2 regions of the Phyllobacterium sp. A18/5-2 genome follow, and region 1 is predicted to be linked to the other one. Evidence: riboswitches for the same ligand, from Rfam matches in the RefSeq annotation. Region 1 holds a riboswitch; the other holds the start of a gene.
What was found. Region 1 has a riboswitch for thiamine pyrophosphate ahead of thiB (thiamine ABC transporter substrate binding subunit). Riboswitches for the same ligand answer to the same signal wherever they lie in the genome.
Positions count from the first base shown of each region.

Region 2: another riboswitch for thiamine pyrophosphate. It lies ahead of thiC (phosphomethylpyrimidine synthase ThiC); the one in region 1 lies ahead of thiB (thiamine ABC transporter substrate binding subunit).

Region 1 is NZ_CP104966.1:1,049,406-1,057,257, forward strand. It holds gene N8E89_RS05265 (ABC-F family ATP-binding cassette domain-containing protein) at 1-513, opposite strand, end outside; gene N8E89_RS05270 (YMGG-like glycine zipper-containing protein) at 662-988, opposite strand; gene N8E89_RS05275 (YMGG-like glycine zipper-containing protein) at 1,125-1,406, opposite strand; partial or broken gene N8E89_RS05280 (thiamine diphosphokinase) at 1,500-2,136, opposite strand; TPP riboswitch at 2,767-2,886, shown strand; gene thiB (thiamine ABC transporter substrate binding subunit) at 2,931-3,947, shown strand; gene thiP (thiamine/thiamine pyrophosphate ABC transporter permease) at 3,952-5,586, shown strand; gene thiQ (thiamine ABC transporter ATP-binding protein) at 5,579-6,331, shown strand; gene N8E89_RS05300 (M48 family metalloprotease) at 6,450-7,852, shown strand, end outside.
Region 2 is NZ_CP104966.1:272,362-280,213, reverse strand. It holds gene N8E89_RS01435 (PhzF family protein) at 58-978, shown strand; tRNA gene N8E89_RS01430 (tRNA-Lys) at 1,094-1,169, shown strand; gene N8E89_RS01425 (RidA family protein) at 1,258-1,602, shown strand; gene rpsU (30S ribosomal protein S21) at 1,854-2,126, shown strand; gene N8E89_RS28940 (NADPH-dependent FMN reductase) at 2,314-2,544, shown strand; gene N8E89_RS28935 (NADPH-dependent FMN reductase) at 2,501-2,782, shown strand; TPP riboswitch at 2,931-3,047, shown strand; partial or broken gene thiC (phosphomethylpyrimidine synthase ThiC) at 3,152-4,971, shown strand; gene thiO (glycine oxidase ThiO) at 4,976-5,935, shown strand; gene thiS (sulfur carrier protein ThiS) at 5,932-6,129, shown strand; partial or broken gene N8E89_RS01395 (thiazole synthase) at 6,134-6,911, shown strand; gene N8E89_RS01390 (RrF2 family transcriptional regulator) at 6,941-7,390, opposite strand; gene N8E89_RS01385 (hypothetical protein) at 7,599-7,852, shown strand, end outside.

The DNA.
Region 1 (7,852 bases):
CACCACAATGGCCGAGCGTATCTGGCGTAATTCGTCCTCCAGCCATTCGATCGTTGTCAGGTCGAGATGGTTGGTGGGCTCGTCGAGCAACAGTATGTCGGGCTGTGGTGCCAGGACTTTGGCCAATGCCGCACGGCGCGTCTCGCCGCCCGAAAGATTGTCGGGCTTTTCTTCGCCCGTCAGGCCGAGATGCTCCAACAGATAGCTGACACGGTAGAGATCGTCCGCGGGTCCAAGCCCCGCCTCGACATAGGCCCGAACATTGGCAAAGCCCTCCATGTCGGGGGCCTGCGCCAGATAACGTACGGTAACGCCGGGATGCTTGAACACCTCGCCATCCGTTGGCGCGACAAAGCCGGCGGCAATCTTCAGCAGTGTGGATTTACCCGATCCGTTGCGTCCAACAAGCGCAATGCGGTCGCCTTCGCTGACGGAAATGGCAGCCTCACTTAAAAGCGGCGTACCGCCGAATGTCAGTGCAATCCGGTCAAGGCGAAGAAGGGGTGGAGCCATGAAAATTTTCAGTTCTGGGAGTTGGAGCAACGATCGGAAGCCAGCCGTGGCACCCGAACATGCGCCTTGTCGGCGAGAATGCCGCCTCTGTCAAATGAAACAGGCCGGAAATTCCGGCCTGTCTCGAATTAATCCGGCAAAGCTCCGGTCAGTAACCGCCGCCATAGCCGCCGCCGCTACCCTCGCAGGGAGCAGTATAAATCGAACCGTCACGGCGCTGGTAACGGCATAAATTCTGATCCTGCCCGCGCGGCGTCGTCGCCGTTCCGACAGCAGCACCGAGCAGCGCGCCACCGGCGGCACCGACAATCGTGCTCTTCGTGTCACGTCCCAGAGCCTGTCCGGCCAGCGCACCAACGCCGCCGCCAATCAAGGCACCCGTCCCGGCACGCTGATTCTGCTCACTTGTTGCACAACCGGCAACAGATACTGCCAGAAGCGCTGAAACCGCTACGGCGGTAAGACGAAATCTCATATTTAATCCTCTCAATTCATATAAGTGCGGCACGATCCTGCTTACCTAATGCGGCAGAAGAAAGATCGTTCCTGTTCACCGAAACAGAACAGGCCGGAAGTCCGGCCTGTTTGCAATGCGCTTGCGCTTGAAGTTATTAACGGCAAGGAGCCCGATAACGTTCGCCGTAGCGGTTTTGATAAGTGCAGTAGCCGCTGGAGCGCGGATTGGTTGCAGCGCCCACAAGAGCACCACCGGCGCCACCAATTGCAGCACCCGCCAAGGCGCCTCTGCCTCCATCAATAGCACCGCCGGCCAATGCGCCCAAGGCGGCGCCACCGACGCCATAACCAGCAACGCGCTGATCGCTGGTTGTACAACCAGCCACCGACAAAGCCAAAAGCCCTGCAACTGCTATTGTAGACAAACTTTTCAACATGGAAGACCTCTCCCGTTTAAAAACCAAACTCACCAGCTTGCGTCCCCAATGCTGTGCCGCAACAATTACACTTTCCGCTTTGTTTTACAAGCGTTAGGCGATTTGCGGGGCAGCAATCAGGATCGCTTTACCCGAATGGAGCGATACGTGGAGATTTCCACACACAGCATTCGATACTGTAAGAGATGAACCGAAAAAAAGTTCCATATTTTTCAAAGGCCAGCGCGCGCCCTCAATCGAAAGCCCCTGCAATGGCGTAAACGCAACGATGCTGAAGAGCGTCCCGTCGGCAAAATCGAAATCATAAACTCCTGCAACCAGCGGGTGTGCTTCCTCGCTGCCGCTGGAAAGGACAAGCTTGCGTCCTTCGGCTGCGTGAGCCGTCGCCATCGTCAAATGCAGGAGCGTGTGATCGGTGCGCGATCCGCCGAAAGCGCCGCACAGGATGACTTCGCTGGCGCCGAGCCTGTAGGCCTCGTTCAATGCAAGCTCGCCATCGGTCATGTCTTTGGCCGCCGGAAATACGACCCGTGGCACATGGGCATACTTTGCCTCGAGCTCCGGCGATGTCGAGATCGAAATCGCCAAGCCATAGCTCGGGTGCGAGACCTAATATGTCAGCGTGTGCGATGCCGCCATCGGCCGCCAGGACGCGCGCGCCGGAGACAAGTTGCCGAAGACGGTCGGAGACGTGAACGGTTCCGCCGAGAAGGATAACGAATTTGCTCATAAAGCGCCCATAGCATGCGGCGGGGCCGGTCGCATAGCTTTGATAAAGCTGGGTTGAAACTATCCCGACATGCCGAGGAAAATGGCCATAACTCCGGCAATGGCAACGCCGATGACTAGAACGAGGCCTGGCGAGATCGCAGGAACCAGTTTTTGTCTTCTGCGCCGTAACAGGATCGCATGCGGCTTCACCGGCCTTATGGTCGATTGAACCCTCACAGTTGAATATTGAAACCCTTGACCACGAAACATGGCTGATCCTTTCGCGTGAACCGGTCCGTTGTGGATGGTCCGGCGAAAATAGCGCCCCCGAAATCAGCATTCGAGTTGGAAAAACGCTGTGCGGCGTAAGCGTTTCATAAGCAATCCATTGCCCTAACCTCCCCAACTGTGGAGGGCCGGAAGCGTGCCGCCGGAACTATCACTCCGCTGGATCCCGCCGAGTTTTGTGCAAATGTACCCTCCAATTACGGAGAGGGATGTGCCCCGCAATTGTTGGAGAGAGGCGCCCGTCTTCCCCAACCACTCAATGGCCAGACTCAGAGATGAGGGTGTGGCGGGGGAGGAAACATATCATTGAGCCCGCAGATAGCCCCGCTTGCGCACCTGCAGCTTTATCTTTAATCTTTGCAACGCTCTAACGGGGTGCCTGCCTTACCGAGGACAGGCTGAGAGGCTTTGGGAGAAATCCTGCCAACCCGCGGAACCTGATCCGGTTTGTACCGGCGGAGGGATTAGACGCGGCAGTAAAAGCCGGCGCATCAATCCTTTTGAATTGTAACTATGGAGACGCCGATGCGGCCGTTCAATACACTTGTGAAATTAGTAATCCTGGCCGGCGCATTGGCGCTCGGCCTGACAGCCCCGGCGAAGGCCGAGGGCAAGCTAACCGTCTATACCTATGAAAGTTTCACTGCAGAGTGGGGTCCTGGTCCGAAAATCAAGGAAGCTTTCGAAAAGCAGTGCGGCTGCACCGTCGAGTTTGTGGCAGTCACTGATGGGGTTGCCCTGCTCAACCGGCTCAAACTCGAGGGTCCTTCCACCAAGGCAGATGTCGTCCTCGGACTTGACACCAATTTGACCTACGAGGCCAGCGAAACCGGCCTCTTTGCACCGCACGGCATCGACACAAGTGCCATCTCCATACCCGGCGGCTATCAGGACGATACGTTCGTGCCCTTTGACTATGGCTATTTCGCTGTGATCTACGACACGGAAAAACTGAAAAATCCTCCTGGCAGCCTGAAGGAACTTGTCGAGGGCGACCCGAAGCAGAAGATCGTCATCGAAGATCCGCGCACCTCGACGCCTGGCCTCGGTCTGCTGCTATGGGTGAAATCGGTCTATGGCGATAAGGCTGGCGAAGCCTGGGGCAAACTGAAGGACCGCGTATTGACGGTAACACCGGGCTGGTCGGAAGCCTACGGGCTATTCACCAAGGGCGAAGCGCCGCTTGTGCTTTCCTATACCACCTCGCCTGCCTATCATATCGTTGCTGAAAAGACCGATCGTTACAAGGCCGCTCCCTTTGAGGAAGGTCATTATCTGCAAGTGGAGGTTGCGGGCCAGACAGCCAATGGCGCCAAAAACCCGTTATCCGCACAGTTCCTGACGTTCATGACCAGTCCGGCGTTTCAGGATGCAATCCCGGAGAACAATTGGATGTTTCCCGCCGCCAAGACGAGCACTGCGCTCAACCCGGCTTTTGAAACGCTGGTGAAGCCAGCAAAGACTTTGATCTTGTCACCGGAGGAGGTCTCAAAGAACCGCAAGGCCTGGATCGATGAATGGTTGTCAGCCATGAGTTTGTAATGCTGTGACGGCAGACCGCTCCTTGAAACCTCTGGCGGGGGCGTCCGCCCTCGCCCTTCTGGCCATTCTTGCCGGAGGCGCATTGTTGAGTCTGGCGATTGAAGCGATGGGCGGCCGCACGGAGGGCTTTGCCACTTTCGACAGTTATTTATGGCGTATTGCGCGCTTCACGCTGGTGCAGGCGCTTCTGTCGATGCTGCTGTCGGTGGCCCTTGCCGTTCCGCTCGCCCGTGCGCTGCATGCGCATCCGGCGTTCCCCGGACGCGCCATGATCCTGCGGCTCTTTGCTCTGCCGCTGGCGTTGCCGGCATTGGTCGCGGTCCTTGGCATTACCAGCATCTACGGCCGCAATGGACTGCTGGCAGCGACCTTCCGCGCGCTCGGCCTTGACGCGAAACCCGATATCTACGGTCTGACCGGCATCCTCATTGCCCACGTATTTTTCAACCTGCCTCTTGCGACCCGGCTGATTCTGTCTGGCCTCGATTCCATCCCCGAAGATTACTGGAAGCTGGCGTCCCAATTAGGCATGAATGGATGGGCGCGCTTCCGGCTGATCGAATGGCCCGTCATCCGGCGCAATCTCTCCGGCATCGCCGGCTTGATCTTCATGCTATGCATAACTTCCTTCACCATTGTCCTGACGCTCGGCGGCGGACCGCGGGCAACGACACTGGAAGTTGCGATTTACCAAGCGTTGCATTTCGACTTCGACATTGCACGTGCGGTGTCGCTGACGCTGCTGCAACTCTGCCTGACAATCGCAGTTCTGGCGGTGCTGGGGCTGAGCGGCCGGCCGGCGGAAGAAGGGTTTAGTCTGCACACGGCAACACGTCGTTTTGACAGGCCGCCGCTTGGAGCAAAACTGCTGGACGGCGGGCTGATCCTTTTTGGCCTGGTGTTTGTGGGACTTCCCATTGCTGGAACCGTTGTCTCGGGCCTTGCAGCCGATCTGCTCCGGCTGCTCAGCGAAAGGCTTGTCTGGCAGGCGATCTTGACGAGCCTTATCCTTGGCGCAAGTGCCGCGGCCCTTTCACTGATTATTTCGCTCGCACTGGTCATGGCTCGCGAATATCTCGCCAATGAGCGCCGTGACGCGCCACCCACGCTCTTCGAGCGTGCGCTCGATCTTGGTGCAAGCCTGATCATGGTCGTCCCGCCTATCGTGATCGGCGCGGGCTGGTTCATCCTGTCGCGCCATTTCGTCGATCCGTTCAGTCTTGCGCCGATCATGGTCGTGAGTGTCAACGCAGCGATGGCTATACCCTTTGCCTTCCGGATTCTGCGCCCGTCATGGGACACAGCGGCCAGCCGCCATAACCGGCTCTGTGCACAACTTGGCATTGCCGGATGGAACCGGCTCCGGCTAATTGATTGGCCTGCACTTGCCCGGCCCTTGGGCGTTGCGTTTGCCTTTGCCATGGCGCTGTCGCTCGGTGATCTGGGAACCATTGCACTTTTTGGCAACAATTCTATTCAAACGCTGCCATTTCTTTTGCTGCAGCGCATGGGAAGCTATCGCACTGAAGATGCCGCCGGTCTGGCTCTTATCCTCGGTTTTCTTTGCCTTCTCCTGATGATAATAGCCGACCGGGGGGCAAGCCGCCTGGCAAGAAAAGAGAGCGGAAATAATGGCTAAGCCTTCCGGGCCACATGCGAGCGACGGCGCGTCGATCCGGCTCGATGCAGTGGGCTTCGACTTTGGCGACATGGCTATGCATTTCGATCTCGCCATCGCACCATCCTCGATAGCCGCCATTATCGGCCCAAGCGGGTCCGGAAAGTCCACGCTGCTTAATCTCATCGCGGGGTTTGAAACGGCAAAGTCTGGCAGGATTCTGATCGGTGGCCAAGATGTGACGCATGCACCGCCGGCCCGGCGCCCCGTTTCCATGGTTTTTCAGGACAACAATCTCTTTGCGCATCTTGATGTTGCCGCAAATGTCGGGCTGGGCCGCCAGCCAGACCTCAAATTGAACGATGCGGATCGTACCGCCGTGAGCGAAGCGATCCGGAAAGTCGGTCTCGCGGGCAAGGAAGAACGCAAGCCGGAAGCGTTATCCGGTGGCGAACGCCAGCGCGTGGCCATTGCCCGCGCCCTTGTGCGCAACCGGCCCGTGCTTCTCCTGGACGAAGCTTTTGCTTCGCTGGGACCCGCGCTGCGCCACGAAATGCTCGATCTCGTCGGAAATCTGCAAGAGGATACAAGGATGACAATCGTTATGGTGACGCATCATCCGGAAGATGCATTGCGCCTGCCCTCGACGCTGTTCTATCTCGAACACGGTAAAATCGTCGCTTCAGGGCCTGCGAAAGAATTATTGTCAGACAAGAGACCGTCGCTGTTGCGGAAATACCTCGGTGTGAAAGACTCTGACCTTTGACATATTTTCGACGCCTTGCCTTCTTTAAGAGGACAATGAATTTCTTGCTCAAGGCTGTTTGTCGGGCTAGCAAGAACACAGACATACGAGTCTGCTGATGCGCTACGACAACGAGGACATGATTCTGGGTTCGCTTAACTCCCCCACTGGCAACGGATGGCTTCAAGCCGCTCGCCGCAGGAACCTTGCGCCGGCGACGCTATTGCTTGCGTTCCTGTCAGGGTGCCAGGTGCTCAATGTCGGCAAGGAAGATGCGCTCGGTCCTTCATCGAACCCGGTGACCGTCGACAATGTTACCAAGAACGACCGGTTGGCAAAACTCAGTGCTGAGCAGCATCCGCGTATTCTTGCGACCTATGGCGGAGAGTACAAGGACGCCAAGCTGGAACGAATGGTTGCCAAGGTCGTGGGTAATCTGACCACTGTCTCCGACAATCCGACCCACACCTACCGCATCACCATCCTGAACTCGCCCAACATCAATGCGTTCGCTTTGCCGGGCGGCTATCTCTACGTGACGCGCGGTCTGCTGGCGCTTGCGAATGACAGTGCCGAACTTTCCGCTGTCATTGCACACGAAATGGGCCACGTGATCGCCAATCATGGTATCGAACGCCAGCAGCGCGAACAGGAGGCGCAGATCGCCGGACGTGTTGTCTCGGAGGTTCTGCAGGATGATAGCGCCGGACGCGAAGCCTTGATCCGCGGCAAGTTGCGGATGGCGCAATTCTCGCGCAATCAGGAACTGCAGGCGGATGCTATCGGGATCAAGATGATTGGTGAAGCAGGCTATGATCCGTTCGCCGCCGCCCGCTTCCTGCAATCGATGGCATCCTATGCGGATTTCCGCACTGTCTCAGGTGCGACAGATGCCAGCCTCGACTTTCTGGCCAGCCACCCTTCGGCACCGCAACGCATCGAGCTCGCCCGCGGCCACGCTCGCCGCGTCGGGGCACCGGGCGTTGGCACAACCGATCGTGATTCCTTTCTCCAGGGCATTGACGGCATTCTCTATGGCGACACGCCGGAGGAGGGTTATGTGCGCGGACGGAGCTTTGTTCACCCGCTGCTCGGCGTGAGCTTCACCGTTCCCGATGGTTTCGTCATCGACAACAGTGCCGACGCAGTCATGGCCACGGGACCTGGCGAGGTGGCGGTCCGCTTTGATGGAACGCAGGTTTCGGGCAGTCCGTCCATGACCGACTACATGCGCAGCGGCTGGGTTACGGGTCTGGACGGTGCGAGCGTGACAGCCACAACTTTCAACGGGATGCCGGCAGCAAGCGCCAAGGCCAGGGCCGATCGCTGGGAGTTTGACATTTTTGTTGTCAACGCCGGCGACCGGATTTATCGCTTCCTGACCGCGGCTCCGACCGGTAGCACTGCGCTGACACCCGCGTCGCAGACAGTGATACAAAGTTTCCGCCTGTTGACGCCGCAAGAAAAGGCCAACATCAAGCCGCTGCGCATCCGTGTCGTCACGGTTAGACCCGGCGATACTTTGACCAGTCTCTCTAACCA
Region 2 (7,852 bases), 780 kb from region 1:
CTTGAACAGCCCACGCCTTGGTCTATTTTCTCCGGACAATGCCCGGGAGAAATTCAAATGAGCGGTCGCAATTATGAGGTTTTTGACGTTTTCACCGACAAGGTGCTGACCGGAAATCCGTTAGCCATCGTGCATGACGCGGAAGGTCTGGATGACCTCACCATGCAGCGCATCGCGAGAGAGTTCAACCTTTCAGAGACTGTCTTTATCCTGCCCGCGAAAAACCCGGCCCATACCGCATGGGCCCGCATTTTCACACCCGACTACGAAATGCCGTTTGCGGGGCATCCGACAGTTGGAACTGCTGTGGCGCTGGCTCAGCGCCGTTTTGGCGATGGCAAGGAGGGGCAGCAGGATGCATTGATCATTCTGGAAGAACAGGTTGGACCTGTACGCTGCGGGGTGAAGCTGAGTGCAGGCGGTGCGTTTGCCGAGTTCGACCTTCCACGCTTGCCCCAAGCGATACCCTATAAATATGACAAGATCGCCATCGCCAATGCGATGCGGCTCGAGCCGCGGGAGATTGGTTTCGAGAACCATGTTCCGAGCATATGGGACGCTGGCGTGCCATTTCTGCTGGTGCCGATCCATGGCCTCGAAGCGGCGGGACGCATCAGAATCAACCAGACCGCCATGAAGGATGTCGCGCCCACGATTGGCCATCGCCAGCTGCCGGTCTATGCCTATTGCCGCGAGACGATCCTGCATGGCAGCCATTTTCATTCGCGCATGTTTGTCAGTGATGACGGCACCTATGAAGATCCGGCGACAGGGTCAGCGACCGCTGCCTTCGCAGGAGCCATCCATGCCTTTGATGAGCCGCTCGATGGTGTGTTGCGGCTGTCGATAGAGCAGGGGCACGAAATGGGGCGGCCGTCTCACCTGCGTCTTGAACTCGACATCGTCGACCAGAAGCTGACAGGCGGGCGTATCGGCGGCTCCGCGATCAAGATTGCGGAGGGGCAGCTTTTTGTGTGAGGTCCGACTTTGCGCTGTTACTGTCCGCCGCCGTCATAAAGTTTTCAAGAAGGGCTGGACAGGCAGAATTTGCGCCGTTATAGAGCCCTCACCTTCGGTCGTCAAAGCGGCTGACGGGCACATAGCTCAGTTGGTAGAGCAGCTGACTCTTAATCAGCGGGTCGTAGGTTCGATCCCTACTGTGCCCACCATTCTTTCGAAAAAAGGGCCGCACGGCCCTTTTTTCATGCATGCAAGGCAGGCGCCTGCCTGCTCGCAAATCGCTAGAGGAGAGTTTCCATGAGCATTCGTCGCATTGAAGTTGGTCCGCGCATGAGCCAGGCCGTTATCCATGGCAACACTGTCTATCTCGCCGGTCAGGTTGGCGGGCCAGGCAAGAGCGTCACCGAGCAGACCAAGGACGTTCTGGCGGCAGTCGATCGCCTCCTCAAGGAAGCGGGTACCGACAAGTCCAAGCTGCTGCAGGCCATTATCTGGCTCGATGACATGAAAGACTTCGGCGAGATGAATGCAGTTTGGGATTCGTGGGTCGATCCGGCCAATACACCGGCACGCGCAACCGGCGAAGCCAAGCTCGCGACTCCGGAATACAAGGTCGAGATCATCATCACCGCAGCCATTTGATCTCGTCCGCGGGGCCCAAATCGGGCTGCCGCGTCCCGGAATACAAAAGGTACCCGCCGGGCTGATCGGAATAACTGGCGGGAAATAAAGGAAAGCCCGAGTAAATTGCTCGGGCGCACTGGATTTTTGGCGCGGAAATGCATAAAGTCCGCGCTTCTCCGGATTGCCGTAGTGGCAATTCTTCAAACGCTTGTCTGATTGCGGTCAATTGTGGTTCTGCAAGACGAGGCAAGCATGGGTAAGGAAAACGATTGCAAGTTCTCGTCCGTGACAACAATGTTGAACAGGCCCTGAGGGTCCTGAAGAAGAAGATGCAACGGGAGGGTCTCTTCCGTGAAATGAAGGCGCGTCAGGCATTCGAAAAGCCGTCCGAGCGCCGTGTCCGCGAAAAGGCAGAAGCCGTGAGCCGTGCCCGCAAGGCTGCACGCAAACAGGCACAGCGCGAGGGCCTGTTGCCCGGTCCGAAGAAAAAGGAACGCGTCGCCCGTCCGGCTGCCAACAATGGCAGCGATTTCAACAGATAATCCTTGACCGGCCCGACCGGTCATTTGCTGAGACGACAGAACCCGCACAGCCTTTGCTGTAGCGGGTTTCGTTTTTCATGAAGGCTTTTGACAGAATTATCCGGTTTCCAAAAAGTGCCTTCTTGTGAAGCGAGACGTGGCATTCCTATTCATAGGCGACATGATTCAACCGTCCTATGGAGTTACAATGGCGCTCAGGCTCAACATCATCATCGCCAGCACACGGCCCGGCCGTGGCGGGCCGGCAGTTGCAAAATGGTTCAATGAATTTGCCAGGCAAGATGGCCGGTTTGAACCTGTTCTGATCGATCTTGCCGAAATCAATCTGCCGATCTTTGACGAACCCAATCACCCCCGCCTGAAAAAATACGAACATGCCCACACCCGCAAATGGAGCGAGATCATCGATCTCGGGTGATGCCTATGTTTTCGTTACCCCGGAATATGATTACTTCACGCCGCCGTCTCTGACCAATGCGATGATCTATCTCTGGCAGGAGTGGAACTACAAGCCCGCGGGTTTTGTCAGCTATGGCGGCGTCTCGGGAGGCTTGCGCTCGGTCGAGATCAGTCAAGGGACTGATGGCCGGATTGCGCATGGTTCCCATCCCGGAAGGCGTTCCGGTGTCTTCGTATCAGCAGTACATCAACGATGAAGGCGTATTCCAGCCGAGTGAAATCATCGTGACAAGCACAACGACCATGCTCGGCGAGCTAACCAAATGGGCTGGCGCGTTGAAACAGCTTCGCGCATAGCAAGACATTCACCCGCTTGACAACGAAGTCGCGAGCGGGTCAGTTAGGGTTATTCACCAGGGGAGTCCCGACAAGGGGCTGAGATACTGCTGGCTTTTGCAGCGCAGTGACCCGTTGAACCTGATCCAGTTCATACTGGCGTAGGGACGGTGCAAAAGTCTTCGCGTTTGGTGCTTCGGCTCGACTTGTATTTCGGACTCGCGAACTCCTTTCATCCTTCCGGCACAGAACTGGGTTTCCACGCAAATAAACTGCAAAGGAACCTGATGATGACCGCTATAGCAAAAATCACCGAGGCCCCGAAGGTTTCGACCGGGCCGCTGCCTGCCTCCACCAAAATCTATAAACCGGGTCGCATTCACACCGGGATCTCGCGTGCCCATGCGCGAGATCGCTGTTCATCCAACTGCCGGTGAACCCAACCTCACGGTTTACGATCTCGTCGGGCCGATACACAGATCCATCCGTTGAGATTGACATCGCCAAGGGTCTGCCGCGTATCCGCGAGCCGTGGCTCGCCGCCCAAGGTGACACCCATTCCTATGAGGGCCGGCACATCATTCCCGCCGACAATGGTTTTGCCACCGGCGAGCGCCTGACGCCGGAATTTCCGATCCGCAATCAGCCGCAGAAGGCAGCGGGCAGCAAGGCCGTTACCCAGCTCGCCTATGCACGAGCCGGCATTATCACGCCGGAAATGGAATATGTCGCGATCCGTGAAAATCTTGGCCGTGAGGCGGCGAGAACGGCCGCTGTGCGCGACGGCGAGTCATTTGGCGCTTCCGTGCCGGACTATGTGACCCCGGAATTCGTTCGCGAGGAAATAGCCCGCGGCAGGGCCATCATTCCGGCCAATATCAACCATCCAGAACTTGAGCCGATGATCATCGGCCGCAACTTCCTGGTCAAAATTAACGCCAATATCGGCAATTCCGCCGTCACGTCCTCCATGGCGGAGGAAGTGGAGAAGATGGTCTGGGCGATCCGCTGGGGTGCGGATACGGTGATGGATCTCTCCACCGGGCGCAACATCCACAATATTCGCGAATGGATCATCAGGAATTCTCCGGTGCCGATCGGGACCGTGCCGCTGTATCAGGCGCTGGAGAAGGTTGGCGGCATCGCCGAGGACCTCACCTGGGAGATCTACCGCGATACGCTGATCGAGCAAGCAGAGCAGGGGGTGGACTATTTCACCATCCATGCCGGCGTGCGCCTGCATTACATCCCCCTGACGGTGAACCGCGTGACAGGCATCGTATCGCGCGGCGGTTCGATCATGGCCAAGTGGTGCCTCCATCACCACCGCGAGAGCTTCCTTTACGAGCATTTCGAGGAGATCTGCGATATCTGCCGTGCCTATGATGTGAGCTTTTCTCTGGGTGACGGCCTTCGCCCGGGTTCGATCGCCGATGCCAATGATGCGGCGCAATTTGCCGAACTTGAAACGCTCGGCGAACTCACGCAGATCGCCTGGGCCAAGGACTGCCAGGTGATGATCGAGGGGCCGGGTCACGTCCCGATGCACAAGATCAAGGAAAACATGGACAAGCAGCTTGCCGTTTGCGGCGAGGCGCCATTCTATACGCTTGGACCGCTCACCACAGATATCGCCCCGGGCTACGACCACATCACGTCGGGTATTGGTGCCGCGATGATCGGCTGGTTCGGCACGGCGATGTTGTGCTATGTGACGCCGAAAGAGCATCTTGGCCTGCCCAACCGCGACGACGTAAAAGTCGGCGTGATCACTTACAAGATCGCCGCCCACGCGGCGGATCTCGCCAAGGGGCATCCGGCGGCGAAGCTGCGTGATGACGCCCTGTCGCGGGCGCGCTTCGAGTTCCGTTGGGAAGACCAGTTCAACCTTTCGCTCGATCCCGAAACGGCACGGCTCTATCACGATGAAACCTTGCCCAAGGAAGCGCACAAGGTGGCGCATTTCTGTTCAATGTGCGGACCGAAGTTCTGCTCCATGCGCATTTCCCACGACATCCGCGCCGAAGCGCAGAAGGAGGGCATGGCAGCCATGGCGGAGAAATTCCGCGAGGGCGGCGATCTCTACATGCCGCTCAACAGCGAGGCCTGACATCGTGGACGTTCTGGTCAGAGGCGCCGGCGTCGCGGGGCTCGCCGCTGCCCACGAACTCGCGTCGCGCGGGGCGCATGTAACGGTCTTGGATCCTCTCACCAGCGGGCGAGCCTCCTGGTATGCAGGGGGCATGCTTGCCCCCTATTGCGAGCGGGAAAGCGCCGACCAGGTGGTTGTGGATCTCGGTTTGCGAGCAGCGGACTGGTGGGACGCCGCGCTGCCCGGCTCCGTCATTCGCAACGGTACGCTGGTCCTTGCCCCGGCGCGCGACGTCAGGGAAGTTGACCGGTTCGGGTCGCGGACATCCGGCTATGAAGTGGTCAAGGAAGAGGCCATTGCAGCGCTTGAGCCTGATCTGGCCGGGCGCTTTCGCAGAGGTTTGTTCTTTGAAGGGGAAGCACATCTCGACCCGAGACACGTACTGATAAGTCTGGCCGCAAGGCTTGCCACCGCGGGCGTTTCGTTTGAAACGGATCTATCGCATTCTGCTGCGGGCAGCTTTGATTGGATCATTGATTGCACCGGGTACCCTGCGGCCGATGAGGACATACGCGGTGTGCGCGGGGAAATGCTGATCTTGCGCACACCTGATATCTCGCTATCGCGTCCGGTCCGGCTCGTTCACCCGCGCTTCCCGGCCTATGTCGTGCCGCGTGAGGACAACACCTTCATGGTGGGCGCGACGATGATTGAAAGCGACTCGCATGGACCGATCACGGCGCGTTCGATGATGGAATTGCTCAACGCGGTCTATAGTCTGCATCCGGCGTTTGGGGAGGCCGAAGTCATCGAGACGGGGGCTGGGGTACGCCCGGCCTACCCGGACAATCTGCCGCGTGTGGCACGCGAAGGACACACGATCAGCATCAATGGACTTTATCGGCACGGATTTCTGCTTGCACCGGCGATGGCTATGCGGGCCGCTGACATGATTTTTCAAACCAGGAGCGAAAGCCCATGAAACTTGTCGTCAATGGTGAACCGCAGGACGTTGCCGCGCAATCTCTTGACGCTTTGCTCAGGGAGCTGGAGTTCGAGGGCGAGTGGCTGGCGACAGCAGTGAACGGCGAATTGGTACGGTCACCCGATCGTTGGGCTTGCCGCTTGAATGACGGCGATCGGGTTGAAGTTCTCACTCCGCGGCAGGGGGGCTAACCCCATGCTGAGACTCTACAAGACCGAACTTTCCTCCCGGCTTTTGTTGGGGACGGCGCAATATCCTTCGCCTGCCATCCTGGCGGATCTCGATCAAAGCTTCCGGCACGGAAATCATCACCGTATCGCTCCGCCGTGAAATGGCCGGTCGTAAATCCGGTGACAGGTTCTGGTCACTTGTCCGGTCACTGGGAACGCACATTCTGCCGAATACGGCTGGATGCCATACGGTCAAGGAGGCTGTCCTCACAGCGCAGATGGCGCGGGATGTGTTTACGACCGACTGGATCAAGCTCGAGGTTATCGGCAATCATGATACGCTGCAGCCTGACGTATTTGCGCTGGTCGAGGCTGCCCGTGTCTTGTCCGATGACGGGTTCAAGGTCTTTCCCTATACGACAGATGATCTTGTAGTCGCCGAGCGCCTGCTGGACGTTGGATGCGAAGTGTTGATGCCATGGTGCGCGCCAATAGGTTCGGCGCTCGGTCCGCTCAATTTGTATGCATTACGGTCATTGCGGGGACATTTTCCTGAAGTTCCAATGATCATCGATGCCGGTCTGGGACGTCCTTCGCATGCGGCGACGGTTATGGAGCTTGGGTTTGACGCGGTCCTGCTCAACACTGCGGTGGCAAAGGCGGCTGATCCGGTAGCGATGGCGGGCGCATTCGCATTAGCAACGCAGGCAGGGCGGGCTGCTTATCACGCCGGCATGCTGGAGCCGCGCGATGTGGCTGTGCCGTCAACGCCGGTGATTGGCAAGGCGGTGTTTGCGCAATAGCTGGGTCTGCAAGCTCAAGGCCCGAGGCCCTAGCTGTCGAGCATCTCGGCAATCTTACCGTCCTCGCCATAGACGAGACAATCGGCGATGGTCGTCCTGTCGAGAACGCCGCGCGTGACATTGGCAACCTCGTTGAAAACATGACGGATTTCGCATGTCTCCTCGCTCTGGCAATCCTCGCAGCGGCGATAGGCGATCTTGCTCAGGCAAGGCAGAGGTGCGATCGGGCCATCAATGAGGCGGAGCACTTCGCCGAAGGTGATGTCTTCGGCTGGCTTGAGCAGCAGATAGCCGCCCATCTTGCCACGACGGCTCATGACAATGCCCTGATGCTTCAGATCAAGCAGAATCTGTTCAAGAAACTTCTTTGGAATGTTCTGTTCTTCCGCGATATCCGAGATGAAGAGAGCCTTCTCGGCATCTGCCCTGGCCAGAACGACGAGCGCCCGCAGAGCATATTTGGCTTTTTGCGATATCATTTTTCTTGCCTGACTACCGTTGTGGTGCAGTCATAGTCCCTCGCACCGCATTTTCTAGTGTAAAAATGTTAAAAAAATGAGTTTTTCTGCGGCCGATAAATGTCTCAAAAATAATGTGTAAGACCCTGAAAAATAATAATTCATTAAGATTTCAACGAAGATCGCTTCAAAATCCATACACGATTAACCCGGTAGAGATTGTTGACAAATGATTTCAAGCAGTCATCATCGGCTATCGGTTGACCGCAAAAGGCAACTGCACTCTGCAACCGAATTGTTTATGGAGGTCGCAATGTACAGTGAAGTATCAGGCATTTTTAATCGGGCGGAACGCTTGTGGCGGGGCGTTTTTGCTGCTGAAACTCTTGATCGGAATGCAGGCGATCTGAAGCAACGCGACAGCGAGGAAGCTTCGGCCAAGAAGCACCGCAACTGGACCGAGGAAGATTTCCTCTGGTGCTG